Regions from separate parts of the Paenibacillus sonchi genome, predicted to be linked through region 2. Evidence: riboswitches for the same ligand, from Rfam matches in the RefSeq annotation. Region 2 holds a riboswitch; the other holds the start of a gene.
The links. Region 2 has a riboswitch for cobalamin ahead of JI735_RS18665 (energy-coupling factor ABC transporter permease). Riboswitches for the same ligand answer to the same signal wherever they lie in the genome.
Positions count from the first base shown of each region.

Region 1: it holds a riboswitch for cobalamin, as region 2 does, so the genes downstream of both, JI735_RS11405 (anaerobic ribonucleoside triphosphate reductase) here and JI735_RS18665 (energy-coupling factor ABC transporter permease) in region 2, are expected to answer to the same signal.

Region 1 covers NZ_CP068595.1:2,481,010-2,496,299, forward strand. Annotated here, with positions in the region: gene JI735_RS11395 (ribonucleoside-diphosphate reductase subunit alpha) at 1-248, opposite strand, end outside; partial or broken gene nrdG (anaerobic ribonucleoside-triphosphate reductase activating protein) at 486-880, opposite strand; gene JI735_RS11405 (anaerobic ribonucleoside triphosphate reductase) at 877-2,862, opposite strand; cobalamin riboswitch at 3,149-3,378, opposite strand; gene JI735_RS11410 (MTH1187 family thiamine-binding protein) at 3,728-4,036, shown strand; gene JI735_RS11415 (sugar phosphate isomerase/epimerase family protein) at 4,076-4,849, shown strand; tRNA gene JI735_RS11420 (tRNA-Thr) at 4,938-5,009, shown strand; gene JI735_RS11425 (extracellular solute-binding protein) at 5,827-7,359, opposite strand; partial or broken gene JI735_RS11430 (carbohydrate ABC transporter permease) at 7,437-8,296, opposite strand; gene JI735_RS11435 (ABC transporter permease) at 8,274-9,245, opposite strand; gene JI735_RS11440 (helix-turn-helix domain-containing protein) at 9,473-9,871, opposite strand; gene JI735_RS11445 (response regulator) at 9,799-10,986, opposite strand; gene JI735_RS11450 (sensor histidine kinase) at 10,958-12,757, opposite strand; gene JI735_RS11455 (FAD-dependent oxidoreductase) at 12,897-15,203, opposite strand.
Region 2 covers NZ_CP068595.1:4,232,133-4,247,422, forward strand. Annotated here, with positions in the region: gene JI735_RS18620 (HAD-IIA family hydrolase) at 1-234, shown strand, start outside; gene JI735_RS18625 (ABC transporter substrate-binding protein) at 365-1,732, shown strand; gene JI735_RS18630 (carbohydrate ABC transporter permease) at 1,734-2,612, shown strand; gene JI735_RS18635 (carbohydrate ABC transporter permease) at 2,645-3,460, shown strand; partial or broken gene JI735_RS36955 (sugar phosphate isomerase/epimerase family protein) at 3,483-3,821, shown strand; gene JI735_RS36960 (sugar phosphate isomerase/epimerase family protein) at 3,953-4,420, shown strand; partial or broken gene JI735_RS18645 (5'-3' exonuclease) at 4,473-5,398, shown strand; gene JI735_RS18650 (alpha-N-arabinofuranosidase) at 5,590-7,086, shown strand; gene JI735_RS18655 (DUF6171 family protein) at 7,103-7,390, shown strand; gene JI735_RS18660 (ArsR/SmtB family transcription factor) at 7,526-8,473, opposite strand; cobalamin riboswitch at 8,648-8,834, shown strand; gene JI735_RS18665 (energy-coupling factor ABC transporter permease) at 9,011-9,778, shown strand; gene JI735_RS18670 (energy-coupling factor ABC transporter substrate-binding protein) at 9,781-10,077, shown strand; gene cbiQ (cobalt ECF transporter T component CbiQ) at 10,061-10,852, shown strand; gene JI735_RS18680 (energy-coupling factor ABC transporter ATP-binding protein) at 10,920-11,819, shown strand; gene cobJ (precorrin-3B C(17)-methyltransferase) at 12,080-13,015, shown strand; gene JI735_RS36040 (sirohydrochlorin chelatase) at 13,027-14,583, shown strand; gene cobK (precorrin-6A reductase) at 14,580-15,290, shown strand, end outside.

The DNA.
Region 1 (15,290 bases), 1.8 Mb from region 2:
GAACGCGCAGCGGCGAATTTCCAGTCCGGCTCTTCTTTGGTAACCAGCTCAAGCGCGCTCATCGTAAAGGCATTGCTGATCTCTTCTCCGCTGACCTCCTCACGGCGCAGCTTGGACTGCACCCCGCGCAGCAGGGTTTCTTTGCTTAGATGATCCAGGCCTTTCAGGATACGGTCGGCGTACACGGAGAGACGGATTTCATCAAAAGCCAATTGGCGGTTGTCGGGTTTCACTACGAGCTGTGGCATAAGTGTTCATACATCCTTTCATTTTTGGGTTTAATTTTCAATATAAAAAATTGAAGTATATAAGCGCAGAGAGCGGCCCGCACCGAGGCTTGGCCTGCTCTTTGATCGTTGCCAATTTTATAAGGCAGCCGGCTGCCAATGTACGATTTCCGTACCGGCAAGGCTGGCCTGAATGTCAATAATCCGCTGGTTGCTGCTTCCCCGGTAGGGGAGGGTGGTGTCTTTGAGCTCTTCCACAAAACGCCCGTCAATCACGACCTGGCACAAAGTCAGCAGGTTCCATTCGGGTGAGCCCGGAGCCGCTGTAAGCTCCTCATAGGTATAGCCGGTGTAAATCCATACGGAATAGTCCGGCAGCACGCTGCGCAGCTCCTGAATGAAGCCCGCAGCCTCCTCTGCCGAGAAAAAGGGTCGCCGCCCGCCAGCGTCAGTCCGTCCAGCAGCGGATTTGCCGCCATCTCGGCGATAATCTCCCGCTGGCGTTCCAAGGTGAACGGCTCGCCGTAGTTGAAATTCCAGGTCTTCGGGTTGAAGCAGCCCGGGCAGCGGTGACGGCAGCCGCTGAGGAAGAGGACGGCCCGCATGCCCTCTCCTTCGTTGATCGATTCCGGGTAGTAGCCGCATATATTCATAGATGCTTAACGCGGTCCCTTACTTCGGCTTGCTTGGCGGCATTGAAGCGGGTCTGGTAGTCGCCGGTCAGATAGCCGGTTACCCGGCGCAGGCGGCGGATATGCACATCCTTCTCATGCGCGCCGCAGGAAGGGCAGTTCGTGCCGATCACACCTTCGTAGCCGCAGTCCGAGCAGCGGTCTATCGGGTGATTGATGCTGAAGTAGCTGACCTGCTGCTCCAGCGCATAACGGATGATCTTCACAAAAGCCGCCGGGTTGCTGCGGGCATTGCCGTTCAGCTCTACATAAGAGATCGCGCCGGCATTGCAGTATTCGTGGAACGGCGCTTCCAGGCTGATTTTCTGTGCGGCGCCCAGCTCATGGTAGACCGGGACATGGAAAGAGTTCGTATAATATTCACGGTCGGTGACGCCCGGAATCGAGCCGAGCACCTTGCGGTCCACTTTGGTGAATTTGCCGGACAGGCCTTCAGCCGGTGTGGCGAACAGCGTGATGTTGAGGTTCAGCTCCTCGCTCTTGCGGTCGCAGTATTCCCGCATGTGGCGGACAATGGCCAGCGCTTTGGCGTGGATCTCCATGTCCTCACCGTGATGCTTGCCGTACATGGCCTTCATGCATTCCGCCATGCCGATGAAGCCGATCGACAGGCTGCCGTGCTTCAGCAGCTCGCCTACACTATCTTCGGGAGCGAGCGCTTTGCCGCCTTCCCAGACGCCTTCGCGCATCATGAAGTCGGAAGCCTTGGCCTTCTGGGAGGCCTGGATGCGGAAGCGGTGAAGCAGCCCTTCCAGAGCGATGTCCATGTAATGGTTCAGATCGTCATAGAAGCCTTCTTCGTCGGCGGCAAGGCGGCGTCCTGTGGCAATGCCGTAGGCCAGTCCCAGCCGCACCAGATTGAGCGTATTGAAGGACAGGTTGCCTTTGCCGGAGCAGTGATTGCGTCCGAAGCGGTCGCCCAGCACCCGTGTGCGGCAGCCCATCGTGGCAAATTCGGTATCCGGATCAGCCGGATCGTAATATTGCAGATTGAGCGGCGCATCCAGATTGGCGAAGTTCGGATACAGTCTGCGGGCGGAACATTCCGCCGCCTTGAGGAACAGCTCGTAGTTCGGATCGCCCTGCTGCTGGTTCACGCCCTGCTTGCATTTGAAGATCTGGATCGGGAACACCGGCGTTTCGCCGCTGCCCAGGCCGTTCATCGTGGCCGTCAGCAGCGAGCTGATGACCAGCTGCCCTTCGGGAGAGGTGCAGGTGCCGTAGTTGATGCTGGTAAAAGGAATCTGTCCGCCCGACCGGCTGGACATTGTATTAAGGTTATGTATCATGCTCTCTGCGGCCTGAAGCGTTTCACTTTCCGTCTCCTTCAGCGCAAAGCGGAAGGCCCGCGGATACTGCTCTGCCAGATCGCTTCGGCTCATAGTGACTTCCCCGCCGATCTCTCCGGTCGTGCCTTCTTCGAAATACTCCAGTCCCTTGCGGAACAGCTTGGCGAAGGATTTGGTCACATAAGGAGCCAGATCAAAATCCAGTTTGTTGGCGGATACGCCGCCGTATTGGGCATTCTGCTGCGACTGGAAAATAATCGCCACCAGCGACATCGCAGTCATAATCGAGTTGGGTGGACGAACGCTGCCGTTGCCGGTGTTGAAGCCTTCGCGGAGAAGCTGCTCGAACGGGATAAAGATGCAGTTGGTGGTTCCGATTGCGTATTGGTCCAGATCGTGGACATACACCACATTATCGAGGGTAGCCTGCACGAGCTGCGGCGGCATCGTGAAGTTGCGGGCATACCACTTGGAATACTCACTGCCGAACTTGCTCATTTTGCCGGAAAAGCTCTCACCGTTCAAATTCGCATTTTCGCGCAGCAGATCCAAATCCCGGCTGTCGATAATATCGCGCCCCAAATGGATCACTTCCTCCAAAAGAACCTCCTGTGCAGCTTGTCCACCGTTGTACCGTTTCTCCAGCAGCGTCATTGTCTAGCTCTCCTCTCCGTATATGAAACATGTTCTGATTGTAATAAAAAAGCATCCCCCGCCGAGGAAGGCGGAAAATGCCCGGATGCGTAGCGCAAATAACCTGAGCGGATATTTGCGGATGGTCTCCATGGAAATATGCTTTCCCGCAGAAGCCGATACCTTAACGCGATAAGGCTTATCGCGTTAAGGTATCGGCAGCCTTGGCTCCCTGGCATAAGGGAAGGCTAAATCTGCTTGTGCAGGCCGCATGCGGACACCTCTCCTGTTCCTCGCAGGCGTAAATAATGGTGCCCGGAAACAGGCAGGTCTCCTGGCTTCCGGTGAATCCGGGGCACCTTCCCAAGGGGGGCTGCCCCTCAGTGGCGTGAGCCTCAGGATACTGCTCCGCAGGGCTTCTGGGAGCCTGCAGGGCATCCGGTTACAGTGGCGGGACCGCAACGGATTTGCACCGCGCTTCCCTATTAAGCTTCAACTCTCCTGTGAGAGCAAAGCACCTGTTTCCACTATATTTTGTTGTCGCTAGATAAAAATAACCCAATATCTTGTGTTTGTAAACAATTTTTTGCGAACCCGCGCCCGGTGCGGACTCCGCCCGTTTACTCACAACTGATCCACAGCTGATCCACAGATAACCCGGTGTTCGTCCACAATTAGTCCACAGGTAATCCACAGCACGGGGGCAAATTTTGCCGGAACTGATTCATAAATTGTCCAAAATACGCCACAAAGGTTCCAAAACCTGGTCATACCCGTAGTAGGACTTTAGGCGATTTGTGGGGGGAGGCAGGAGTTGCTACAATAGAAGGGACCAGAGACTTATGTAACGAGGCTTATAGAGGCTTATAATAGGAGGGATTTCAGGATGGCGATTGGCGAAGTAACCGTAATTCCGATTGGTACAGGCAGCACCAGCCTCAGCAGCTATGTGGCTGACATGCAGCGCGTGTTAGAGACCGTGGAAGGCATTACCTACGAGCTGACATCCATGGGCACCATTATCGAAGGCCCGCTGGCGCGGATTCTGGCGGCCGTCGAAGCGCTGCACGAGTCCCCTTTTACTGCCGGAGCACAGCGGGTATCCACCTCGCTCAAGATTGATGACCGGCGGGATAAGCCGTCCACAAGCCGCAGCAAGCTGGAATCGGTGGAACGCAAGCTGCAGGCGGATTAATTCAGGTTAACAATTACAGCGACAAGGAGCGGATGCTTAATGGCGGCTATCAAACAGCAGATCGGGATACAGATGTACACGCTGCGGGACAGGGCGGAGAAGGATTTTCTGGGAACGCTGCGCAAGGTGGCGGAGATCGGTTATAAGTCGGTGGAATTTGCCGGGTATTTTGGCGTATCGGCTGCAGAACTGCGCAAAACGCTGGATGAGCTTGGACTGTCGGCCCCCTCAGCGCATGTAGGGCTGGATTTCAGCAGTCTGGAGAACATGCAGTCGGCATTATCCAGAGAGATCGAATATGCCCGGGAGGTGGGGCTGGAGTATCTCATCACACCTTCTGCGCCTCTTCCGGAGCAGCCTGCGCTGGACGATGTGCTGGCTCTGATTCCATTTTTTGAAAAGGCTTCCGAGCTGGTACGGGCAGCAGGGCTGAAGTACGGATACCACAACCATGACTTTGAGTTCAAGCAGGTCAACGGGCAGGCCGTCATCGATATCTGGCTGGAGCGGATTCCTGCTGAGCATATGGTGGCTGAGTTTGATTTGGGCTGGGTCCATGTGGGCGGTGCGGTACCGGCAGAATATATCTCCCGCTATGCCGGACGCGTGCCTCTGGTCCACATCAAGGATTTCGGCACAGGCCATGAGGAAGCCGATCTCGGAAAAGGTCAAGTAGACTTCGATAGTGTCTTCAAGGCTGCGGATGAAGCAGGAATTCAGCACTACATCGTGGAGCAGGAGGTTTTCGAATCGTCGTCACTGGAGAGCGCCCGGCTGGCGCTGGATTACTTCCGCAAGCGGGGAATGCTGTAACCGTTTCCTGACCGGACTGTGAGAGAAAGGGTTGCGTTTTTCTCCGGACGATGTATAATGTATTTTGTTTGACAGAAAAATGCTGTAAGCTGGTGTAGCTCAGGGGTAGAGCAACGCACTCGTAATGCGTAGGCCGGGGGTTCAATTCCCTTCACCAGCATCCACAAAAAACATACGTAGCGCGGATTCTTGAAATTTCAAGAGCCGCGCTTTTTTGATACGGGAACGATTCATTTTAGAGCATACATAGATAACCCGGCTAGAGGCTGATGTGTGGTTTTTCACTTTTTAATATCAGCTCTGCCTATAAAACACTGAATATTATTGAGGGATTGTTTGGAGTGCTAACGGTTACTCTGATGATTTTTCTGTTAAACAAAGGTGAAGGGAGGAATAGAAACTTTTATATTGGATTAGCAGTTCTCTTTTTGGCAGGCTACTATATTTCTTGGATTTTCTACTATAACGGAGTGGTTGCTCCATGGTTATTGATACTGGGAATTGCTTGCATGCCGCCGCTTTATTTCTTTTTTGCCGGGCTTTGGATGAAAAACTATGTCCTCCTCGTTCCATGTGCTATTTTTGGAGTTACCCATATTTTGATCACATGCATGAATTATTTGGGAGCTTGAATTGTTAGAATTGTTTTTGTGAGTAGCTGGATTCTAAATTGATTTTGGGTTCTGACCGAATTTGCAAAATGTGAGCTATAAAAGAAAAGAGACATCTCTAAAAGAGTCATCTCTTAATAAAATCGTAAAGAACAGCCCGGAGTTTATGTCGCAGATATAATCAAAGTGGTTTAGCTGTAAGGTTTCAAATAAACCTTATAGCATACATCATGAGCAACCAAGCTTTGTTTAGTGGGATTGGCGTCATAATTATAATCAGCCGGGTCTGTCTCAAAAGCATACAAAACATTAGTCACAAGGTAAGATTATAATTCCATAAAAGCAGCTCTCCTACTCTTAAATGTCTTATTTCCCGTAACCGAGTTCATTCAATTGGCTGATTGCCGTATCGAGATAGTTCTTGTAGCTGAACGTGTTTTCCAGCGTCTCCAGAAACTTGCTGTAGCTGTCGATCTGGGCTTTGCCATAGACAAATTTGATCATTTCTTCTTCAATGAAGCGGTTGGCGTCGGCCGGGTTGTAGCCCGGAGGGCTGGTCACAAAGCCGTCCAGTGTCTGGATGCGCGGCAGGTTGGCTTCAAAGTCAATATAGGCGGCCAGATTGCTGAATTTGGATTTCAGATAATCCGTTTCCGGGCGGCCTGTGAACTGGTACAGCCAGGTGAATGAAGCGTCGGAGCGGCCTTTGTCGGTAATTTTGACAGTATCGCCTTCCAGCGTATAGTGGGTATTCTCCACCCCGTACTGCACCAGCCGGTTGCCTTCCGTTGTCGATACATAATTGAGCAGCTCCAGCACTTTGTTCAGCTTTTCCGGCTCGCTTTCCAGCTTTTTGGGGATGACCCACAGGCCGCTGGAAGCACCGATATTCAGGGAATTGGCGTTTGCGATGCCGGTTGGTCCTTTCGGGGGAGCCAGTTGAATCCATTCCGCCTTGGGATTGGCGCCTTTCCAGACGGCTACCTTGTCGTCTTTCATGATTTGCGCCCATTCGGTGTTGATGATGCCCACCTTGCCCTGAAACGCCTTGTCGATGGCCATCGTCCCCTTGTTGCTTACAATTTCAGGGTCAACGACTCCGGCATCGAGAAAACCTTTGATAGTGGCCAGTGCATCTTTCATTTCCGGCTGGTAAAATGTGCTGACTACCTTGCCGTCACGTACAAACAGCTGTGAGGTGTCAAAAATATTGGTGAGACCGTAAGCGCCGAAAATCGGGTCGAAGGTCTGGAAGTTGGTGCCGGTGAGGCCAAAGGTGTCGTTTTTGCCGTTTTTGTCCGGGTCGTTGGCTGTAAACGCTTTAGCAACCTCCAGCAGTTCATCCACGGTAGCCGGCGGCTGCAATTGCAGATTATCCAGCCAGTCCTTGCGAATCCAATACGTGTAGGAGACCGATTGACCCGTTTTGGGCAATGCATACTGCTTGCTGTCCAGAATGCCTTTCTTCAGCACCTCATCTCCGACAAATTTGGTGTATTCCGGCAGTTTGTCCAGATACGGCGTCAGGTCGAGCAAAGAACCGGACTGGGCCAGTTTTTGCAGATGGGCTTTGCTGGTCGCCAGCAGCAGATCGGGGAGATTGCCCGAGGCCGCACGGACATTCATTTGATTCTCATAGTCGTTCTGGTCGCCCACGAGTGTCAGCTTCAGGTTAATGCCTACTTGTTCATCCAGCGCTTTCTTGATGAAATCATCTGCCGGCAGGCTGGTGCCCCAGCTGATTTCGGCTGCTTCGATGTCCACCGGCCCGGCTGCCGCCTTAGCGGAAGCATCGCCTTCTGCGGTTTTGGGCGCATTGGACCCGCCGCCGCAGCCGCTGAAAAGCGCGACAGTCATAGCCAATGCGGTCCACGCCATTACTCTGTTCTTCTTTCTCATTACAACCCCTGCCTTTTCCCTGATTTATTCCTTGCACAGTAGTATGAATGAAGTGGGAAGCCTTAACGGATTCCCAGTTATCCCTTGATCGCTCCCAGGAGCATCCCTTTGGTAAAATGCTTCTGGATAAACGGGTACACCACGATAATTGGCAGGCTTCCGGCAATGACCGCCGCCATCTGCATGGCTGCTGTCGGGACGGTAACCTCGGCCTGCAGCTCATTCGATTGAGTCAGCAGGAGCATATTGCGGATGACCACCTGCAGCGGATGCAGCTTCACGTCGGTAATATACAGAATCGCCGAGAAAAAGAATTCCAGTGGCCGACCATATAGAACAGGCCAACCGTCATTATGGATGGAATCGACAACGGAATAACAATCTGCCATAAGATGCGGAATTCCTTGGCCCCGTCTATTTTGGCCGATTCAAACAGCTCTTCCGGCAGATTCTCAAAAAAGCTTTTCATAATAAGCACGTTGAAGGTGGCGATTGCCCCCGGAATAATGAGCGACCATAGGGTATCCAGCATCCCCAGTGAGCGGACAACCAGATAGGTTGGAATCAGGCCGCCGTTGAACAGCATGGTGATGACGATAAACAGCAGGAAGAAGGTCCTTCCGCGCAAATTCCTGCGGCTGAGCGGATAGGCGGCCATCGTTGTCAGAATCATGTTGATGGCGGTGCCGGTCACTGTAACAAACAGCGTGACCAGCATAGAGCGGCCAAGCGCCGGATCGGCCAAAATCCGCTGGTAAGCTTCAAAAGAAATGCTGCGCGGAATGACGACAAAACCTCCGTTTTTGATGACTTCGCTGTATGGCGTCAGCGACATTGAAATGACGTAGAGCAGCGGGAAGATGGCCACTACCGCCACTGCCGCAAGCAGGAGATAGACCACGGTGTTAAATAATTTATCGGATTTGGCGTTTACCATATTCCGCCCCCCATCGTTTAGCCAGCCTGTTGGCCCCCAGCACCAGCACAAAGCCAATAGCTGATTTGAACAATCCTACCGTGGTCGCCAGACTAAAGTTCATTTGCTCCAGACCGGTCCGGTATACCCAGGTATCGATAATATCGCCGACCTCATATACGCGCGGGTTGTAGAAAACATAAATTTGCTCAAATCCGGCGTCCATGATGCTGCCGATTTTGAGGATCAGGAGCAGGATGATGACATTGCGGATACCGGGAAGCGTAATATGCCAAATCATCCGCAGCCGGCTGGCGCCGTCTACCCTGGCCGCTTCGAACAGCGTCGGGTCGATCCCGCTGATCGCAGCCAAATAGACGATTGCGCCCCAGCCGATATCCTTCCAGATTTCAGTCGAGACCAGCATGCTGCGGAACCATTCCGTTGAGCCGAGGAAAGAGATGGACGAGCCGCCCGCTTCTGTAATCCACCGGTTGACCAGCCCGGTCGTCTCCGAAAAGAAAGCTACCGAAATGCCGTAAATGATAATCCAGGACAAAAAGTGCGGCATATAGCTCAATGTCTGGACCCACCGCTTCAGCCACATCACCCGGCATTCGTGGAACAGAATCGCCAGAATGATCGAAGGCAGCATCCCGAACACCAGCTTGTATAAGCTGATCAGCAGGGTATTGGACATGAGCTGTAAGAAATACGGAGAATCAAAAAACATTTTGAAATACTTGTACCACGGGTCGGCCCAGGGGCTGTGCAGGATGCCGTCCGTAAAATTATAGTCCTTGAAGGAGATAATGACGCCGTACATCGGCAAGTATTTGAATACGAAATACCAGATTAGGCAGGGAAGCAGCATCAGGTACAACGCCCGCATTCCCCATATCCTGATCCATGCCTGACGCAGCGGTGACTCTGCTGTCTTGTTCCTTGTCATGCCAATGGATTCTTCCATACGCTCAACCTTCCTGTCTGTGTTTTGTTACTATCATAGCGGACAGGGGAGGCAGGGCGTAATCTTCATATCTCAGCGATTCAGTGTACAATTTTAAGTTCTGGGGAGAGTAGCAAAGCGGACAGACAAGGGGGAAAAGAATGCGCTGGAAACACGGCGCCGCAGAAGCGTTTCCTGCAGGCGCACATGCTCAGGGGGAGCGGGGCAGGAGGCCGGCGGCATTAATATTATGGCGCCGGCGGCTCAGTGCCCGCCCTTCCTTTACACTGCTGCCTGTATTCGTTGGGTGTCAGCTTCGTCCAGCGTTTGAAAATTTTAAAGAAGTAGCTGGGGTTGGCGAACCCGACCCGCTCCCCGATTTCGGCGACGGTCAGGTCGGTCTGCTCCAAATAGAACCTCGCTTCATTCACCCGGATGTGCTGGAGATAGTTGATGAAGGTCTCGCCCGTTTTTTTCTTGAATAGGCCGCTCAAATAATTTTCATCCATATTGACGTATTGCGCCATCGCCTGCAAGGAAATGTCCTCGTCATAATGATGCAGCAAATAGCGGATCATTGTGTTGATCTCGGGATGGTCCGTCTCCTGCGGCCGCTGCCCGCCAAGACCCTTGGCATAAGTCCGCATCCGCGCGACCGTCCGCTCCAGCAATTCGGGATGGCGCACGGCATCCAGCAGTGCGCCGGGCGGTTCTGCAGGCTTTCCGGCAATACGCGCGAACAGCTTGTCCAGCCGCTCGGCGGTCTCCTTGACTGCCGCCATCGGCATGCGGACGGCCGCCATGAACTGCCATAGCTGCTCCAATTTGGCGGCACAGTCGCCCACATCGAGCCGCTCGAAGCGGCCGATAATCTCCCGTTCCTGTTCCCAGGGAACGGGGAGGGGTGCACCGGCACCGTATCGGCTTCGGCCGTAACGCCGATCTCTCCACGGGCACAGCCATAATAATAGCGGCCCAGCACCTCCAGGTTCATCCGCCAGGCGCCCAAACCGGCATCTGCCGCCGATCCAAGGCGGCGGACAGCGGGCAGCCCGTCATAGATGAACACCTCAGGCCGCAGTGCCGGGCTGCGCTCCAGCCAGACCCAAAAAGTGCTCTGCCCCATATGCCTGAACAGGTGGCAGCGTGCTGCCTGCCCTGCCTCTGCGGGCAGCAGGGAAGGCAGGTCGGCTTTGCTCAGCATCCGGGTGCCGCTCAGCACCGAGATAAGCAGCAGCCCTGGGGAGTTTGCCGTTAGGCGGCGGAAATCCTCGAATTTGTCTGTTTCATTCTGGTGGAGTTCCTTGCCCCACAGGCTTCGCCACATATAACCGGCTGCCTCCCGGAACAGCTGGTCCTCCAGCCGGTCCTGCTGTTCCACCCGCTTCATCAGCTTGGCCCGGGCTTTGTTCAGCGCCTGGAGCAGCTCTTCGTCGCTCATGGACAGCTTGAGAATATAACTGGATGCGCCATATTCAAGCGCAAGCCGGGCGTATTCGAACTCGCCGGCGCAGGTAAGCATGATGAACGATCCTTCAAAGCCCTTGGCCCGTGCAGCCTGAATCAGCTCCAGGCCGTCCATGTAAGGCATAAAAATATCGGTAATTACAATATCGGGCTGCAGCCGGTCCATCAGCTCCAGCGCTTCCTGCCCGTGGGTGGCCTCACCGGTAATGGAAAAGCCGTGCTCCTCCCAGCGGATGGATTGGCGGATCGAGCGGCGGACGAACGGCTCATCTTCGACCAGAAGTATTTTCCACATTTCGCTCCTCCTTGTCATAAGGCAAAGAATTCAACAGAGGAATATCCAGCACAGCCACCGTGCCTTGGGGGAGCGGCAGCAGAAGCAGCTCGCCTCTCCCCTTATAGAGCAGCAGAATCCGTTCCCTCAGATTGCTGAGGCCGATGCCCTTGCGCCGTTTCCCCGAAGCGGAGCCGCTGCGCTCCAGCCCCTGGCCGTTGTCACCGATCTCGACCCGCAGCCTGCCGCCGGCGCCGGCAATCAGAATGGTTATTTTCCCGCCCGCCTTCATATGCACAAGTCCGTGATAAATCGCATTCTCAACGAGCGGCTGCAGGCTGAACTTTGGAATCAGGGCATACTCCAGGCCGTCGCCGATCATGTATTCCACGTTGAAGGAGTGGTCATAGCGGAAGGACTGGATGTAGACATACGCCCGGATCAGTTCGATTTCTTCCTTCAGAAAGACGAGGTCCGCATCGCTGTTGAGGCCTGATTCCAGCAGTTTGCCCAGGTTCTGGCAGATTTCCGATGTCCCCATATCACCGTGGTTGCGCGCGTTCCATTTGATCGTATTCAGCGTGTTGAGCAGAAAATGCGGATTCATTTGCGACATCAGCATTTGAAAGCGGATGGCTTCCTTCTGCCTTTCCTCCATTTGCAGCCGTTCGATCAGCTTGCGGATATCGCCGGTCATCAGATTGAAGGCACGGGCAAGCCGCAGCAGCTCGCCTTTATATTTCCGTTCGGGGATGCTCACATTCAGATTTTTATCGACAAGCTCACTCATTTTTTTCTGCAAATTATGCAAGGGTCTGACCGTAGAAGAAACAATTGCATACATGATTCCGGCAAAAATAATACAGGTGACCAGAAACGACAGCATAACCTCCCGCTTCATCGCCAGAATGTTCCCGGAGAGCGCTTCCAAGGGGAAGCGGCTGACGAGGTACCAATCCATATTCGGCAGATAAGTGCCGTTAAAGATGAACAGGTCTTTGTCATCGGTAAAATAACGGGCCGGGTTGCTTTTGAAGGTGGCCAGCATCCCGCCTAGCGCCTGAGCAGAGCGGTCATTGCGGCCCATCAGAATCGGCTGCCCGCCGCCGTCCAGCAAATAATAGGTCTGCTTCACCTGGAAGCCGCCTGTTATCGAGTTAAGCCAGGTCTTCATATCCAGACTGATGCGCAGATAGGCGAAGGTATGGCCGTCCGTTCCCTGCAGCTTCGAGAATAAAGAGAATAACTGCGAGCCCGGCAGGGCGTTCGCCAGCAGATAATCAGGCTCATGAACTGTCCAATAATAGGCTTCAGCCCCTTGCCTGAGCTTTACGAATTCCGGCTGCTGCAGCAATTCCGCTCCGCTGACCGCCGGGACGGCCATGCCTTCCTCCAGCGTGTTGTAGACCTCTCCCTTATCATCCACCAGCGTGAGATGAACGGGGACAATGGCATTCATCAGCCGTTGCTTCACCAGCAGCAGCTCATTTTTGATGAACATATTTTTTTCCGGCATATTCTCTCCGGTGCGGCCAAGCTGTTCGCGCAGGTCCGGGTCGCGTTCGAGCTGCAGCATCGCGCCCAATACACCGAATTTCAGGCTTTCAATATTATTTTTGAGAAAATTGAGCTGTGCCGTATTTTGCTGTGATATATTGTCCTTCATCATCGTTTCCAGCTGCGTGATATTGCGGATTTGCAGGAATGCGGAAGGAATCAGCACGAACAGCAGAATGGATAGGACTAGCCGGTTTTTCATGCTGGACGGCCACAGCCATTTTAATTTGCCCATAGGCTTTCCTCCAGAGCTTGAATTCAAATCCCCTCTATTCTAGCAAAAATGGCCGCCGCCCGCCCATTAATATAGCGGTCGGCAGCAAGTTAGTGCTAATTCAGCGAACGTGCCCCTATTGGGATACAGCAGACAGGCGTCAGGAGCGATAACAACGGATCTCTGCGATGCACGCACTGGGATCGCCGTTCGTGGCGTGTACTGTAACGCGGAGTTTATCTGTCTTAACCGCCTCGGACAACGGATGACGGCGGCGGGTCTGATAGTTGCCCTTAACGGAGGCGACCGTTGTCCATCCGCCGCCGGTCCAGGCATCGATGCTGTAATCCCTTGGACACTGGGGGTCGCGGTAGAACGGCGGATACCGGTGATATTCGCGGAACAGCTGGCCGGGAAAAGCCAGCTCGACCGTCCCGATACACTCCTCCGTTTCCCATTCCAGCTCCAGCCGCTGCGGCAAAGGCCCGGCCGGATCGGAACGCCATATGTTTGTATAATCATACGGCCGGGCAATGCCGGTCAAGACATTGGACGGCTCATAGCAGGCTTGCGGCGGGTCAATCCGGAAGCTTAGAGTTCCCCCGTCGCCGTACCGGCGCATTTTGGAAGGCCCCATCTCGTAGGCCGAGGTATGGCCGGGAATGACAGTGCCGCCTTTATGCCACTCCACCTGCGGATTTGCCGCCAGTTCCAGGCGGACATACCCTCCGCTCCGCAGCCCATCCGCTGCGGTAAGCCCGGCTTCCCAGGCTACCCACTGCATCCGGCCGGGCGGAACGGCCAGCTGCTGCCGGGCCAGCGGCTGCTTCGCCCCGCATTCGTAGTCCCAGATGGAGTCCACCGGGACAAGACTGGCCTCAACGGTCTGCTCCGTCCCGGATTCATTGCTTAGGCACACGGCCAGGGAACGGATTTCCTCCGTACCGACGGCAATCCACTGCCCGCGCCGGTGCGTAAGCGGCTCCTTGTCCGGGAGCCGGGTTCCGCCGAAGCCGCCGGTGTAGTCGCGGCTCTCCGGCCCTACGCCATGCACGCGGGCGGAGCTGCCGGCCCGCGCGCGTGCCGAGCGGGCCACATCGCCGGGGTCCTCGTTGCGGCAGTTCGGCAGGAAGCAGCCCTCGCGGAGCAGAATCTGCTGGACTTCGCGGATATCCGCGAAGTCCAGGCTGCACGCCTCCCGGCCCCGCCGCAGCGCCACGGCGGCGGCTGTGCCCGCCGCCTGACCCAGCAGCGCCGTCGTTGCCATGACGCGCACAGTGCCGAGGGCGGCATGGCTGACGCTGACATTGCGGCCGGCCAGCAGAAGGTTGTCGACATCCTTCGACATGAGAATGCGAAGCGGAATCCCGTAGGGTCCGCAGTAGCTTTTAATCGCATATTCGCTGGTCTCTGCGTAACCTTCGGCAGACGACGGTTCCGCAGTCGGGGCCAGCAGGCCGCCTGTGCTGTGCAGGTCGATGAACCAGCCGCCGTAGGCGATTTCATCGGGGAATACGGTGCGGCCCGCCGGGTCATGCTCCGTCATGAAATAACGGCCCAGTACCCGCCGGCTCTCACGTTTGCCCGGCACCTGGCCGATCCAGTCCAGTGCATAGTTCGCCGCCTTTTCTTTCAGGAGCGGGTCCCTGTTCTTAATCCAGTCCCAGATGCCCAGCGCATGGCGGGTCAGCTCATGCCGGATGTGCTCATTGTCATAGATGGTATTCCAGGGGATGCCGATTTCGATCCACCAGTACCCGGCGGCAAGGTCGTAGAAATGCCGTCCCTGATCATAGAAAAAAGCGGGGTCCTCATGTCTGACCGCCCAATCCGGTGCCGCAAACGGGACCGGCCGCCCCATATCCTTCGCCTTAAAATGTATTGAGCTGCCCATCGTGTCGCCGCTGGCCGCAAGCGGGGCATGGGGTTCGCTGAATTCCTCCCGGCCCTCCGACCCCCAGCGCCATTCGCAGCCGGCCAGATCGGCAACCACACCATCGCCGGTACAGTCAATAAACACCCGGCCTTCTATGGCGATTTGTGTCTCTGCGCCCGCCACCCGCACGGTCACAGAGGAGATGTGCCGCTCCGCGTCTTTGTGCACTTCGGTGACCGTGGAGTTTAAATGAAGCGTAAGGTTCGGCGTTGACACCGCCAAATTGTATAGCACCATGTCCCATACGCTGTTCGTCCAGCCATTTTCGAGAATCGGTTCATGATTAAGCGCCCGTTCTTCGATCAGCAGCTCGGAAATAATGCCCGTCTCCCGGGCATAGGCATGAAATTGGGCCGCCCCGTGTGGAGTGACCCGGATTTCCGACGAGCTGTTGCCGCCCAGCACCGGCCTATCCTGGATGATACAGACACCGGCTCCCTGCCGGGCTGCCGCCACGGCTGCGCAGACACCCGCCAATCCTCCACCGCATACCACCACATCATAAGCTTCCTGCCGCATCTTCATGATCATCCGCCCTTTCATCCTATTACCGTTAATTTTAACCGGATATGGAGGGGAGGAATATCAACAAATCTGGCTGATCTTATGTACAAAACT
Region 2 (15,290 bases):
GCCTATTATGCGGAGAAGGTGCTGGAGCAGAGCGGAACCCGCCGGGAGAACTGTCTCATGGTCGGGGACCGGATGGATACAGATATCCGGTTTGGCCTGAGCCACGGCATCAACACGGCATTGGTGCTGACCGGGGTGACTGCGAGAGAGGATCTGGAGCAATATTCGACCATGCCGGATCATATCTGGACCTCAATGTCCGAGATGCTGCAGGATCATTTGCGCCTGTCCTGAATGTAGGGGGCAATGAACAACAGGATCACCAAGGGATTCCCATGTTTGCCAAAGCAAGAGGATCTGCCGTCCGTAGAGGGCTGCCGGTCTTTCTGCTACTTATGAATAGATAATGGAGGAGATCACAGGGATGCGTAAAGGAAATGTAATGGTAATGGCGGCTGCACTAGGAATGTCGGTATTGGCAGGCTGCGGCAGCAACACAAACACAAACACAAACACAAACAACAATAACGCCGCTGGCAATGGCAGCGGCACCGGGGCTGGTGAAGCCGCAGCCGCACCGGCGGCCAACGGAACCAAAACAGAGCTGACCTACTATTACCCGATTGCTGTCGGAGGGCCGCTGACGGCTACGATTGAAGCGATGACTGCGGATTTTATGAAGGAGAACCCGGACATTGTGGTTAAGCCGGTATACACCGGCAGCTATGCCGATACAGCGGTCAAAACCCAAGCCGGAGTCCAGTCGAAGCAGCCGCCCGATGTAGCGGTATTGCAGTCCACAGAGCTGTTCAGCCTGCTGGATATGGATGCGATTATTCCGCTGGACGAGTTCATTGCGCAGGAGGGCGGAGACACTTATTTGTCTGACTTCTACCCCGCCTTTATGGAGAATTCCCAGACAGAGGGCAAAACCTACAGTATTCCGTTCCAGCGCAGCACCATCGTTCTGTATTACAACAAGGATATGTTCAAGGCTGCCGGACTGGACCCGGAGAAGCCGCCTGCAACGTGGGCAGAGATGCAGGAATACGCGGTCAAGCTGGCCGGTAACGGCAAGTGGGGGCTGGAGATTCCGGTGACCGGCTATGCCTATTGGATGCTTCAGACCTTCGCGCTGCAGAACGGCAACAATCTGATGACTCCTGACGGCAAAAAAGTAATGTTCAATACTCCAGAGAACGTGGAGGGTCTGCAGTATTGGGTCGATCTGGCGGCGAAGCACAAGGCCATGCCTGGCGGCGTTACCGATTGGAGCACGGTGCCTTCCGACTTCCTGGAAGGAAAAACCGCAATGATGTACCATACCACCGGCAACCTGACCAATGTCAAGAAAAATGCGTCGTTTGACTTCGGTGTCAGCTTCCTGCCGGCGCAGAAGCAATACGGCAGCCCTACCGGCGGCGGCAACTTCTATATTTTCAAGGATATCGACAAAAAGAAGCAGGAAGCAGCCTGGAAATTCGTCAAGTTCATGACTGAAACCGAACGTGCGGCGCAGTGGAGTATCGATACCGGCTATGTGGCGGTGAAGAAATCGGCATATGAAACCGAGCGGATGAAGGCTTATGCCGCCGAATTCCCCGCTGCGCTGATTGCCCGTGACCAGCTGGAATATGCATCTGCTGAACTATCAACCCACAACAACGGCAGAATTGTCAAAATCCTCAGTGACTCCGTGCAGGCCGCACTCACCAATGAGCTGACACCGGCGGAAGCCCTGCAGAAGGCGCAGAAGGATGCGGACCAGGCTCTGGCTTCTTTTAATAAGTAAGATGAACGCCAGTCTGAGAAGAAACGGGTTCGCCTGGCTCCTGCTGCTGCCCTCACTGTTGTTCCTGCTGCTGTTCACCTTCTACCCGATCGCGCTGACGCTGCGGCTGAGCCTGTTCCAGGCGGACCTGTCCACACCGGAGCCGGTCTTCACGGGCCTGGCGAATTACCGCACGATGTTTCAGGACGAGGTTTTCCGTAAGGTTATGACTAACAATGTGCTGTTTGCGCTGGGGACGGTTCCACTCGGAATCGCTCTGGCGCTTTTGATGGCGGTCTTCGCCAACAAGGCGCTGCGCGGCAGAGGTTTTATGCGGTCAGCATTCTTTTATCCGACTCTGATCCCCATGATTGCAGTGGCTAACATTTGGCTTTTCATTTATACACCGGAGTATGGCTTTATGAGCAGGCTGTTGTCCTGGTTCGGCGTGAACGATATCAACTGGCTGGGCACACCGGGGCTGGTGATGTGGGCGATGATTCTGATGATCATCTGGAAGGAAGCGGGATTTTTTATGATTTTTTACCTCGCCGGTCTGCAAAATATCTCCAAAGAGCTGTATGAAGCCGCGCATGTCGACGGGGTGGGCCGGTTCACCGTGTTCCGCAAAATCACTTTCCCGCTGCTGATGCCAACTACGCTGTTCGTAAGTATTGTTGCGCTCACCAACGCCTACAAGCTTGTCGACCACCTGATGATCATGACCCGCGGGGGTCCCAACAACTCCAGTAATCTGCTGCTCTATTACATTTATGAAACAGCGTTCAGCTATTGGGATCAGGGAATGGCGTCTGCGCTGACGGCCGTGATGATTGCCGTATTGCTGCTGATTGCGGCTGTGCAGTTTTTTGGCCTGGACCGGAGAATTCACTATAACTAAATCTGCACGGCTGCCGGAAGGAGGGCAATTCTATGAAAACCAAATTTACATCCAGACTCGGAAATATACTGATGCTGGCCCTCGCAGCCTTCTGGCTGATCCCGCTGCTCTGGATGACGGTGACGGCGTTTCGTCCCCGTCATGCGGCGCTGTCGGGCCTGTTCTCGCTGGACTTCACTTTGGGCAACTTCGCAACGGTCTGGTCTGCCGCGCCTTTTGCCACTTATTATCTCAACACCATTCTGATTGTGGTATGCGTGTTTGCTGTGCAGATGCTGACGGCCAGCATGGCAGCCTTTGCCTTTGCCCGTATAGCCTTTGCCGGCAGCAGCATAGTGTTCCTGCTGTTTCTGGTGCAGATTATGATTCCCGCCGATGTGCTGATCTTCCCCAACTATAATGTCCTGAAGCAGTTGTCGCTGCTCGACACCAAGCTGGGCATTATGCTGCCGTTTCTGGCTTCGGCGTTCGGAATCTTTCTGCTGCGCCAGGTATTTAAGACGATCCCTGCCGAGCTGGAAGAGGCGGCGCTGATCGAGGGCTGCAGCCAATGGCAGGTGCTGTGGAAAATTTATTTCCCGCTGGCCCGGCCCACCTATGTGGCCTTCGCCCTCGTCTCGATCAGCTACCAGTGGAATAACTTTCTCTGGCCGCTGATCATCACCAATTCGGTGGAGAACCGGCCGCTTACGGTGGGGCTGTCGATCTTTGCCCAATCGTTCGAGATTGGGGTGCAGTGGACGGAGGTCAGCGCCGCTACACTGCTGGTGATCACCCCGCTGCTGCTGATCTTCCTGGTGTTCCAGCGCCAGTTCATTGAGAGCTTCATGCATTCCGGTATTAAATAGAGCTGTTCAAGGAGGAGTTCGGATGACGTCATTACAGGACTGTGCGGTCTCTACTTATGTCTACATCGGCCGTCCGCTGGCTGAGGCTATTGAATTACTGGCCGCTGAGGGCTGGAAGCACATTGAGATTATGTGCGAAGGCAGGCATGGGGAGCTGCTGGAATGGACGGCAGACCAATGGGCTTCACTGGCCCGCAAAGGCGGGGACCTTGGCATCCGCTGGAGCATCCATGCGCCGATCACCGGCTGCAACCCGGCGGCAGCAGACGGGCAGCAGCGTGCGGAGGCCGAAACGCTGCTGCTGGATACGCTGCGCGCTGCAGAGGTGCTGGGCTGCAGCTACGTGGTGCTGCATGCGGGCGAACTGCCTGCTGCGGGCACTGGGGGACAGCAGCGGAGCCCGGGGCGGCATCGCTGCCGGAAGAGGCAGCGGCCGAGGCAGGCGCTGGAGCGGCAGCCGTTGATCCGCGGGAAGCGGCCAAGGCGCGGGTGGTGCGTTTCCTCCAGCGGATACTGGCGGAGACCGCAGGCTCCGCGGCAGTTATCGCGCTGGAGAATGTTCCCCCGTACCCCGGGCTGCTGGGGACGGAGGTCACAGAGCTGCTGGAGCTGGCCGGGCGGGTGGATTCCTCCCGCATAGGCCTGGTGTTCGACAGCGGCCATGCCCTGATGGCAGGCAAGGAACGCTGCCTGCTGATGATGCAGCAGGCCATGCCCCGCCTGGTCGCGCTGCATCTCAGCGACAATGCCGCAGAGCAGGATGAGCACCTGGGGCTCGGCCAAGGCAAGGTGCCGCTGGAGGCGATGCTTGCCGGGCTGACGGCAGGCGGCTTCAAGGGCGCCTGGGTGCTTGAGCTGCGGCATCCCGGAGATCTGCTGCCGTCCGCAGCCAGACTTCACCATTTACGGAAGCAATACCAGGCTGTCTATGGCATTGAACCTGTCCCGGGAATAAGGTAGACTTGATAGAGGAATGCATGTTCCAATATCAATAAAGCAGGTGTTACACACAATGAGTTCAGAACCAAAGGGCCGGGTAATGATCGTTGACGGAATGGCTCTGCTGTTCCGGGCTTTTTATGCGACCGCCTATGGCGGATATATCCGCAAGACCAAGGCCGGGCTGCCGACGAATGCGGTGTACGGGTTTTTGCAGTATTTTTTCGATGCGGTCAGCACGTTCGATCCTTCCCATGTAGTGTGCTGCTGGGATATGGGCAAGGGAACCTTCCGTACGGAGAAGTATGACGGCTACAAATCGAACCGGATTGATGCGCCGCTGGAGCTGATTCCGCAATTCAATCTGGTCAAAGAGGTCGTTGCCGAGCTTGGCGTGCCGAATATCGGTCTGGCAGGCTATGAAGCGGATGACTGCATCGGCACGCTGGCTTCGTGCTACAGCGGGGAATCCGAGGTCTACATTCTGACCGGGGATCATGACATGCTGCAGCTGGTCAGCGACAGCGTAAAGGTCGTGATTATGAAAAAAGGCCGCTCCAATTACAAGGTCTACGATCCGGCGGAGCTGCTGGAGGAAAGAGGGCTCACCCCGGCCCAGGTAATTGACCTGAAGGGTTTCATGGGCGATACCAGCGACAACTACCCGGGGTGCGCGGCATCGGGGAAAAGACGGCGCTCAAGCTGCTGAGTGAATACGGCACCGTGGAAGGCGTGATCGAGAATCTTCACCTGCTGCCCAAAGGGGTGCGGGCCAAAATCGAAGCCGACCTCGACATGCTCCATCTGTCCCGCGAGCTGGCCGAAATCCGCTGCGATGTGCCGGTGGTCTGTACGCTTACAGAATGCCTGTGGGAGCTGCAGCGGGAGAAAGCCGCACGCAAATTCCAGGAGCTGGAGTTCGGCAGCCTGATGCATCTTGTCGGCCCGCTGAAGGATGAACAGGGGATTGTGCAGATTGAGCTGGGGGATCTGGGTTAAGACCAGATTCTCTGTTCAGCAGGCCTATAATACTGACAACATATCACCGGATTACGCAGAAGCGCTTCCTGAGCCGACAACGGCAGGGAAGCGTTTTTTTGTTGTTGACGGATGCAAAGCAAGCCCTTTATAATGTTAATATAATTATTAAGTAGTTAATAAATATATTAATTGTGGGAGGCGGCATAGAAATGGCTCAGCGTGTTGTGCTTCATACGGATATCCGCAAGGGAACGATTAACCGGAATATTTATGGTCATTTTTCCGAGCATTTAGGACGTTGCATTTATGAAGGCATCTGGGTAGGGGAGGACTCTCCGATTCCGAACACTAAGGGCATCCGCAATGATGTTGTGGAAGCGCTTAAGGAGATCAAGGTGCCGGTGCTGCGCTGGCCGGGCGGCTGTTTTGCCGATGAATATCACTGGAAGGACGGCATCGGAGCGCGCGAAGGCCGCAAACGGATGATTAATACGCACTGGGGCGGCACGGTGGAGAACAACCATTTTGGAACGCATGAATTCATGGAGCTGTGCGCCATGCTGGAATGTGAACCGTACATCAACGGCAATGTGGGCAGCGGAACGGTGCAGGAAATGTCAGAATGGGTGGAATACCTGACCTTTAACGGTGTATCCCCGATGGCTGAGCTGCGGGCCAAGAACGGCCGGGAAGAGGCTTGGGCTGTGAAGTATTTTGGCGTGGGTAACGAAAACTGGGGCTGCGGAGGAAATATGCGTCCGGAATATTACGCTGACTTGTACCGCCAATACCAGACGTATGTGCGCAACTACGGGGACAACCGGATTCACCGGATCGCCTGCGGCCCGAATGCGGATGATTATCAATGGATGGAAGTGCTGATGCGCGAAGCCACGCGGTTCATGGACTCCATCACGCTGCATTACTACACCGTTCCCGGCGCTACTTGGGAGCAGAAGGGTGCGGCTACCGGTTTTGATACTGCAGAATATTTCACCACTCTGGAAAAAGCGCTGCGCATGGAAGAGCTGGTCACCCGCCACAGCGTCATTATGGACAAGTATGATCCGGAGAAAAGAGTCGGCCTGATCGTCGATGAATGGGGAACCTGGTATGATGTGGAGCCGGGCACGAACCCGGGGTTCCTGTACCAGCAGAACTCGATCCGCGATGCGCTGGTTGCCGGACTGACGCTGAATATTTTCCACAAGCACAGCGACCGTGTGCGGATGGCGAACATTGCCCAGACCATTAACGTGCTGCAGGCCGTCATCCTTACCGAAGGCGAAAAAATGCTGCTGACTCCGACCTATCATGTATTCAATATGTACAAGGTGCATCAGGATGCCGAGCTGCTGGATCTGACGCTGGACAGCGGGTCTTACAGCTTTGACGGCAAGGAGATCCCGGAAGTATCGGCTTCGGCTTCGGTAACGGCCGAGGGTGTGATTCATGTCAGCCTGTGCAACCTGAATCATGCGTCTGCGGCTGTGCTTCCGCTGGAGCTGCGCGGCCTTGCCGGCCAAGCGGTGGATATTGCCGGCACTACGCTTGCCGGGGCAACCATTGATGCCCATAACTCGTTCAGCGAACCGGAAGCGGTTGTTCCGCAGCCGTTCACAGCCTTTAAGCTGGAAGGGGATACTGTTACTGTCGAGCTGCCAGCCATGTCGGTAACAGTACTGGAAATTACACCGAAAGCTTGAATAAAGGAGAACCGCTATGGCCACAACCTCTGCCTGCAAAGGCTGCCGGGAAGATTATAAGGTCACGGAAGCGCAGATCGCCCGTATACTGGCGTCATCGATGTTCAATGAAGGCAACACCGCGTCAGATCAGGTGTATGCGGAACGGATCGCACTTTGCAATACCTGCCCCAAGCTCCAGGATGGGGTGACCTGCACCGCCTGCGGCTGCATCATCCCGGTTGTTGCCCGGCTGAAGGCGCGCGGCTGTCCGCTTCCCGGCGGCGGCCTGTGGCAGCCGGTTAACGGCTCCAAAATCAACTGATCCACTATGAAGACCACAGAACAGATTTCAAATTCTATCTGTTCTTGTATAACCGAGAATCCCCGATCCTCCACTGGCTTGATCCGCAGCGGAAGATCGGGGATCTTTCATTGCAACCCTCTGATGGAGCCCGGTTTAAGGCGTTCCGGCAGCGTCGGGACTGTCGGATAAGCCGGATATTTCCGTATAGAACAGTTCAACCAGCATGTCCTGGTTATAGTTGCCGAATCCTTTGCCGAACAGGGTCAGCCCGCCGATATGCTCGGCATCCTCCTCCACGGACAGTCTGAACGTCCACTGCTTGCTGCGGATGTCCACTTGATCCAGCGTAACCCCGGACAGCTTTTGCCCATCCATGAAGGTCCCCTTGGGGGTAACCCGCAGCTGCTTGAGCAACCCGTATTGGTTCGTGAGTGCGGGCCACCAGGACGGCGTATATTTGCCTCTGCTGTCTCCGTAATCTCCGGGGCTGGTCCAGAAGCCCAGCTTCGTTCCGTTCAAGGTAAAGGTGATATCCGAAGGCCAGTTGTTATTGATGGACGGGGCCTCAGAGGCGATTTCCATTGTAATGACAAGCTCCTCCGGCTGCTCGCTGGACAGGAGGAAGTTGGGGATTTTGTATTCGACATAACCTTTGCCGAACCAGAGGATGCCTGCATTCATCCGCTCCAGATCCCAGAAGTAGCGCGGGTCGTCGAAATTGCCGATGACCTTCTCTGCCGTTGCCAGACCGCAGGTCGGTTCGATCTGAAAGTCGGAGTAGAGGCCGACTGGTATCTCTTTGCGGTGGCTTTTGCGTTCCGCCGGGGCTTGAGCGGGGAAAATGATCTCTGCGCCTTCAGCTGCCAGCGTGCAGATTTTTTGCAAACCGCTCCGCCCGGGAGCCATATGTGTCCGGATCAGCCCGGCCGCCTCCAGCTTGCGGACATGCATCGTCATGATCGCGCTGCTGAGCTGGGCTGCCGCTGCCAGCTCCTTGACATTCATCGGCTGAACGGCGAGCAGGCGGAGCATGCGGAGGCGCACGGCGCTCGATAAAGCTTCGTAGACAGGCAGGGATTCTTCGGTAAGATCCAGTTTCATAGGACAGCCTCCGGGTACAGGTTAATAAAATAAGGGGACGGCAAAGCCGTTACTGCTTGTATAGTTAACAATTATATTATTCAAATGAGGTTCTTACAAGCTTCTTGCCGTTCATGGACACCTCCACTTTTATCACAGACACGCTTATGCCATGTCCGCTATGATGTACAGGATGAATTAGCGATGAAACAAGGTGCCTTTGATTCACATCAAGGGATAACAGGGAATCGGGTGCAACTCCCGAGCGGTCCCGCCACTGTAAGGAAGAGCCAGCTTTCAACAGGTCACTCGGTTGCTCCGGGGAAGACGAAGGCCAGCGATGATCCCGAGCCAGGAGACCTACCTTGTTTGCGCACACACGACTCTACGCGGATAGGAGCGGTGTACGAATGGGTTGAGAGATAAGGGTGTGCCGCTAATTTTGGCGGGTAAGCAGCCTTTTCTTTGTGATCCGGATACGTACATGATACTCCCGCCCCCAGGGGCGGGAGTTTTTGGTTTGACGCCGCACACGAAAATCAAATAGGAGGTGCAAGGATGAACAAACGGAGCTATTGGCGTTTCACGGCACTGGTCGGCGTATTTGCCGTTTATCTTCTGCTGAATGAGCCGGGAACGGCGGAAGCAATGCACATTATGGAGGGATTTTTACCGGTTGGCTGGGCGGTGTTCTGGTGGGCGGCTTTTCTGCCGTTCTTTTTCCTGGGCGTCCGCAGGCTCACAAGGATGACCCGGGACAACCCGGAGCTGAAGCTGCTGCTGGGTTTATCCGGAGCGTTCACCTTTGTGCTCTCAGCGCTCAAAATGCCCTCGGTAACCGGAAGCAGCTCTCATCCGACGGGGACGGGCCTTGGCGCAGTGATGCTGGGTCCGCTGCCGATGAGCGTGACCGGTTCCATTGTGCTGCTGTTCCAGGCGCTGCTGCTGGCGCACGGTGGAGTCACCACTTTAGGCGCGAACGCCTTCTCCATGGCAGTGGCCGGGCCTTTTGCCGGTTATGCGGTCTATAAGCTGATTATGAAGCTGGGCGAACGCGAAAAGCTGGCGGTATTCTTCGCGGCTGCGGTAGCGGATCTGATGACCTATGTGGTCACTTCCGTTCAGCTTGCGGTGGCTTTTCCGTCTGCGGATGGCGGTGTGCTGGCTTCCATGGTGAAATTCAGCGGTATTTTTGCCGTGACCCAGATTCCGCTGGCGGTCAGCGAGGGGCTGTTGACAGTGCTGCTATGGAACTGGCTGAAGGCCTACAGTCCACAGGAGCTGTCCCTGCTTAAACGGGGAGCCAAGGGAGGAAATACACTGTGAAGATAAAGAACAAATGGAAAAACCTGCTGATGCTGCTCGCGGTGGTTCTGCTGGTGGTCCTGCCGCTGCTGTTCGTGAACGGAGAGTTCGGCGGAGCCGATGATGCGGCAGAAGGTGCAATTACAGAGATTGACCCTGCATATAAGCCCTGGTTCAAGCCGCTGGCTGAGCTGCCGGGTGAAACGGAGAGCATGTTATTCGCGCTGCAGGCGGCTATCGGCGCAGGGGTGATCGGCTATACGTTGGGTCTTTTGAAGGGAAGACAGGGCCGGCAGAAGCTGAATGATCAGAAGAATTGATGTTATATCCTGCAGCAATGCCCTGAGCCAAGTGTCCCCGATGTGGAAAAGCCTCTTCGCAGCCGTCATGTTCGCCCTTGCTTATGTGCTGCATCCGGCCCTTCAGGTTCTCATTACGCTGTGGCTGATGCTGTGGTGCCTGCAATATGCCAAAATCCCGCCGCGCGCCTACGGGCAGTTGTTTGGCACTGCGCTGTTGTTCTACGGCCTCAGCCTGCCGGCACTGCTGGTGGAGCTGGGCCGTCCGGCAGCCGGGGAGGCCGCCCTGTACCTGCGGATTCCGGGCACAGCCCAGTTTCTGTACATAACCCGGGCAGGAGGCGTGCGGGCAGCGCTGCTGCTGGCCCGGATATCGGCCTGTCTGGCCTGCTGCCTGTTCATCATGCTGACCACGCCGTTCGGCGAGCTGCTGCAGGTGCTCCGCAGGCTGCGGATGCCGCAGATCGTGCTGGAGCTGATGCTGGTCATGTACCGGTTCCTGTTCCTGCTGGACGATGCCGCCCATGGCCTGCTGCTGGCCCGGCGGCTGCGCGGAGGCCGCAGGGGCTTCAGATTCAAGCTGCGGGAGGCTGCAGGTATGGCGGCGTCATTGTTCGCAAACACCATGCACCGCTACTATGGGCTGTCGCAGGGGCTTGCTGCGCGGGGGTTTACCGGGGAGATTCTATTACCCCCGTATGTGAGGCGGAAAGTGCCCCGAAGGTTTGCCTTTGAGGCGTATGCGGGAATCGTCCTGCTGGCGGCGGCACAGCTGTGGATGCTGTGGACAAGATGAGAATGGCAGGAATCAATGCAGTGAAAAGCCTGGAAACAGAACTGCTGAAGAAGGAGACAGCGTGGAGATGGATTACATTTTAGCCTTCGAGGATGCCGTATTTCATTATCCGGACACGGTGGAGCCAGCGCTCCGGGGGCTGACTGCAGCGATTCCCGGAGGCTGCAAAACAGCCCTGCTTGGACATAACGGCTCCGGCAAATCAACCTTGTTCCTGCATGCGGTTGGCCTGCTGCGGCCGCAAAAGGGAAGGGTTCTGCAAGCGGGACTGCCTGTATCCTATACCAAAAAGGAGCTTGCCGCTCTGCGGCGCAGAGTCGGGCTGGTCTTTCAGGACCCTGAGCAGCAGCTCATTTTGAGTACTCCGCTGGAGGATATCTCTTTTGGGCTGCGGGGCACCGGCATGCCAGAGACAGAAATAGCGGCGCGGTGCGCTGCGGTGCTAGAGCTGCTTGACCTTGCCGCGCTGAAGGATAAACCGGTTCATCAGCTCAGCCTGGGCCAGAAAAAGCGTACCGCGCTCGCAGGTGTGATGGCAATGGAGCCGGAGCTCATCTTGCTCGATGAGCCAACCTCCTATCTGGACCCGCTGTCGGAGGCGCAGCTTCTGGATGGCCTGGACAGCATACACCGTAAGGGTACAACTGTGGTGATGGCTACGCATGATATGAATCTCGCCTACCGCTGGGCGGACTGGATCATTGTCCTCGATCAGGGCGTCTGCCGGGCTGCCGGAGCGCCGGAGGCTATTTTTGCCGGCGGGGAGCTGCTGCAGGCGATGGGCCTGGCGCTTCCGCTGCTGGCTGAGCTATGGCACAGCCTGCCTCCGCGCGTAACGGCGGGGCACGCAGCTCCCCGGAGTGCGGAGGAGTTCAAGGCGGTGCTGAGCAGTCTGCTGGGCGAAGGTCCGGGGAGAGATAAGGGGAAGCTGGTCGTCAGCAATAGTAGAGTAGAACTCACTTTTTAGTGTTGGACGCTTAGAGGGTAAGTGCATTTGCTGCAGTTAAAATGAGGTGCAAACCCGCATTTTTAAAAGTAAATGTAATCTGTACAGTTAAATAGCGGTTTGGGCCTCTTTAGCTGAAATACGGTCCCTTTAAGTGTACAGTGTGCAATTAAATCGGTTTCAGCGCAAAAATAGGACTCTTTAGTTGCATCAAATACAGTTAGAGCATGAGCATCAATTTAGAGTCAGCGTTGGAGTTACACGCGAACGGGGGAACATGAATGAACAAACAAGGAAAGCTGCTGATTATCGGCTTTGGTCCTGGCAGGCTGGAGCATATTACAGGCCGTGCATTGGCAGCGCTGGAAGAGAGTGAGGCCGTGATCGGCTACACCACTTATGTGGACCTGATTAAGCCGCTGCTGCGGCAGCAGGAGATTGTCGGCACAGGCATGACCGAAGAGGTCAGCCGGGCCCAGGAAGCCGTGCGCCGTGCGGAAGCCGGGCAGACGATCGCCGTCATTTCCAGCGGTGACGCTGGGGTATACGGAATGGCAGGACTGGTCTATGAAGTGCTGATCGAACGGGGCTGGGACCGTGTTACGGGGGTGGAAGTCGAGGTGATTCCCGGGGTATCGGCCATTCAATCCTGTTCTTCGCTGCTGGGTGCGCCGATTATGCATGATTCCTGCACGATCAGCCTGAGCGACCATCTAACGCCTTGGGAGAGCATTGCGGCACGCGTGGAGGCGGCGGGAGCCGCGGACTTCGTGATTGCCTTTTACAATCCGCGCAGTGGAAAGCGCACACGCCAGATTGAAGAGGCCCGCCAAATCCTGCTCCGCTACCGTGATCCTTCTACTCCCGTGGGCATTGTGAAAAGCGCCTACCGCGACCGCCAGCAGACCATTGTCACAACGCTCCGGGATATGCTGGACCACGAGATTGGCATGCTGTCGACCGTGATCGTCGGCAACTCCGCAACGATGGTTTATGACGGCCTCATGGTTACACCGCGCGGCTATGAACGCAAGTACAGCCTTGGCGCCGATACGCAGGCACTGAAGCCGCATGAGCGGCTGCGGACCTCTTCGGAGCCCTGGTCGCTGGCGGCGCTGAATCCTGCGGGGAATGTGGTGAAGGTGAAAACCTGCGGCTTCTGCGGCATGAGAAAGAGAGTGCAGCTGGAGCCGCACGGCGGTTACATCAACAGTTAAACGGCCGGCTTGTGCCAAGAGAGCTGCAGATCAGTGTGGCTGGCTGCGGGATGGCCTGCAGTTCGGCGGTCCTGGAGGATATCGGCCTTGTCTATTCCAAGGGCAGCTATGAATTATATCTTGGCGGAAAAAAAACCGGACGTACCCCGCACGCGGGCAGCAAGGTCCGTGCGGGGATGAGCGAAGAGGAAGCGGTGGCCGCTGTAACTGAGGTTGTTGAGCAATATTGTGCGCAGGGCAGTCAGGATGAACGGTTTTATACTTTTTTTGAGCGGATGGGCAGTGGGATTTCAGCACATTACCCGCAAGCGGAGAGCGCACTCCGCTGTGAACACATGCACACGCACTCGCACCATAACCATGATAGAGCACAAGGGATAACTGCAGTATTACTTGTAGGACACGGCAGCCGTGTGGAAGAAGGGAATGAAGAGCTGCGGAATTTCACCCGGGCGCTTGCTGCCCGCAGGCCGGAGCTTGCCATTGAAACCTGCTTCATCGAGTTATCGGCTCCGTCCATTTCCGAGGGGATTGACAAATGTGTGCTGGGCGGAGCCGGGACGGTCTATGTTGTGCCGATTATTTTGTTCGCGGCTGGACATTCCAAGCTGGATATTCCGCTGGCTCTGGATCAGGCAAAGCTGAAATATCCGGGTGTGGAGTTTGTATATGGCCGTCCGATCGGAGTGCAGGAGAGAGCGGTAGAAATTCTGCTGGACCGGATCGCCGGGGCTGTCCCGCAGCCGGTTCAGGTATCGGCTCAGCCGGAGCTGTACGGAGAACCGTTGGAGGAAACACTGCTGGTGGAGCGCGGCTCGTCCGGGCAACAGAATACTGGGGGGCTGGAGACTGCGGCTGCGTTGTCTGTTGGAGAAACGGCCTCAACAGCTGCTAGGGATAAGCCTTATTCCAAAGTAAAGGATGAGGACACCATCGTGCTTGTAATGGGCCGCGGGGGCAGTGATCCGGATGCGAACAGCGATTTATGCAAGCTGGCCCGCCTCCTCTGGGAGAGAACTCCCTACAAAAGCATCGAGGCCTGCTTTATTGCCATCACCAAGCCTTCGCTGCCCGCAGGGCTGGAGCGCTGCCTGGCTCTCGGCGCACGCAAAATTATCGTGCTGCCGTATTTATTGTTCACCGGAGTGCTGATGAAGCAGTTCAACGAAACGGTGAGCCGTTTTGCCGCAGCGCATCCGGAGATTGAAGTGGAGGCCGGCACCTGTCTCGGCTCCCATCCGCTGTTGTCAGACATGCTGCTGGAGCGGATCGAAGAGACCCTGGCAGGCCGGACAGCCGCCAACTGTGACAATTGCGTGTACCGCGAGGAAGCGTCTGCACACCATCACCACCATCACCACCATCATGGTCACCACCATCATGAACACGACCATCACGATGATCATCATGATCACCACAGCCACGGTGAGGATGGGCATGAGTCCGGGCGCCGCAGCCAACCGGCCTCTGCAGACGCAGAGGTGCCGGTCCCGCCGCAGCCTGGGGCTTCCTATTCGGAGGATGCGGCGTACCCGGCCGGCGCTCCAAAGGCGCGCTGGCCGCGATGATATTTATGCTGTGCGGAACCAGTGACGCCCGTGAGCTGGCGCTGGCCCTGTCACGGGAGCAGTTGCCGCTGCTGGCTTCCGTTGTGACGTCCAGCGCTGCGGAGCGGCTTGAAGCAGCTGGCATCACAACCCGTGCCGGCCGGCTGGACCAGCAAGGGATGATCGCCTGTTTGCGCGGGCTGGACTGCAGCGCCATTATTGATGCCAGCCATCCGTTTGCACAAGAGGCGCATGACCATGCGATGGGGGCCGCTGAAGCGCTGGGACTGCCGTATTTGCGTTATGAACGGCGCAGCCTCAAGTATGAGCAGCATCCACGGTTGCTGGTTGTGTCTTCCTACGGGGAGGCGGCCCATAGGGCCAAGCAGCTGAAAGGCTCTGTCATGCTGACCACGGGCGGTAAAACCTTGGAGATTTTTGCAGAGGCGCTGCTGGGTGACCCTGCTGTCCGCCTGACGGTCAGACTGCTTCCCTGTCTGGAAAATATGCAAAAATGCCATCTGCTTGGGATAGAGCAGCGCAATATTATTGCGCTGCAGGGACCTTTTTCACGCGAATTGAATGAAGCATTGTACAGGCAGTACGGCACACAGGTCATGGTTACTAAGGAAAGCGGTGCGGAAGGCTCCCTCGATGAAAAAGTGCACGCCGCGCTCGATATGGGGATATATGTTATTTTGATTGCGCGGCCGCAAGCTTTCTATAAA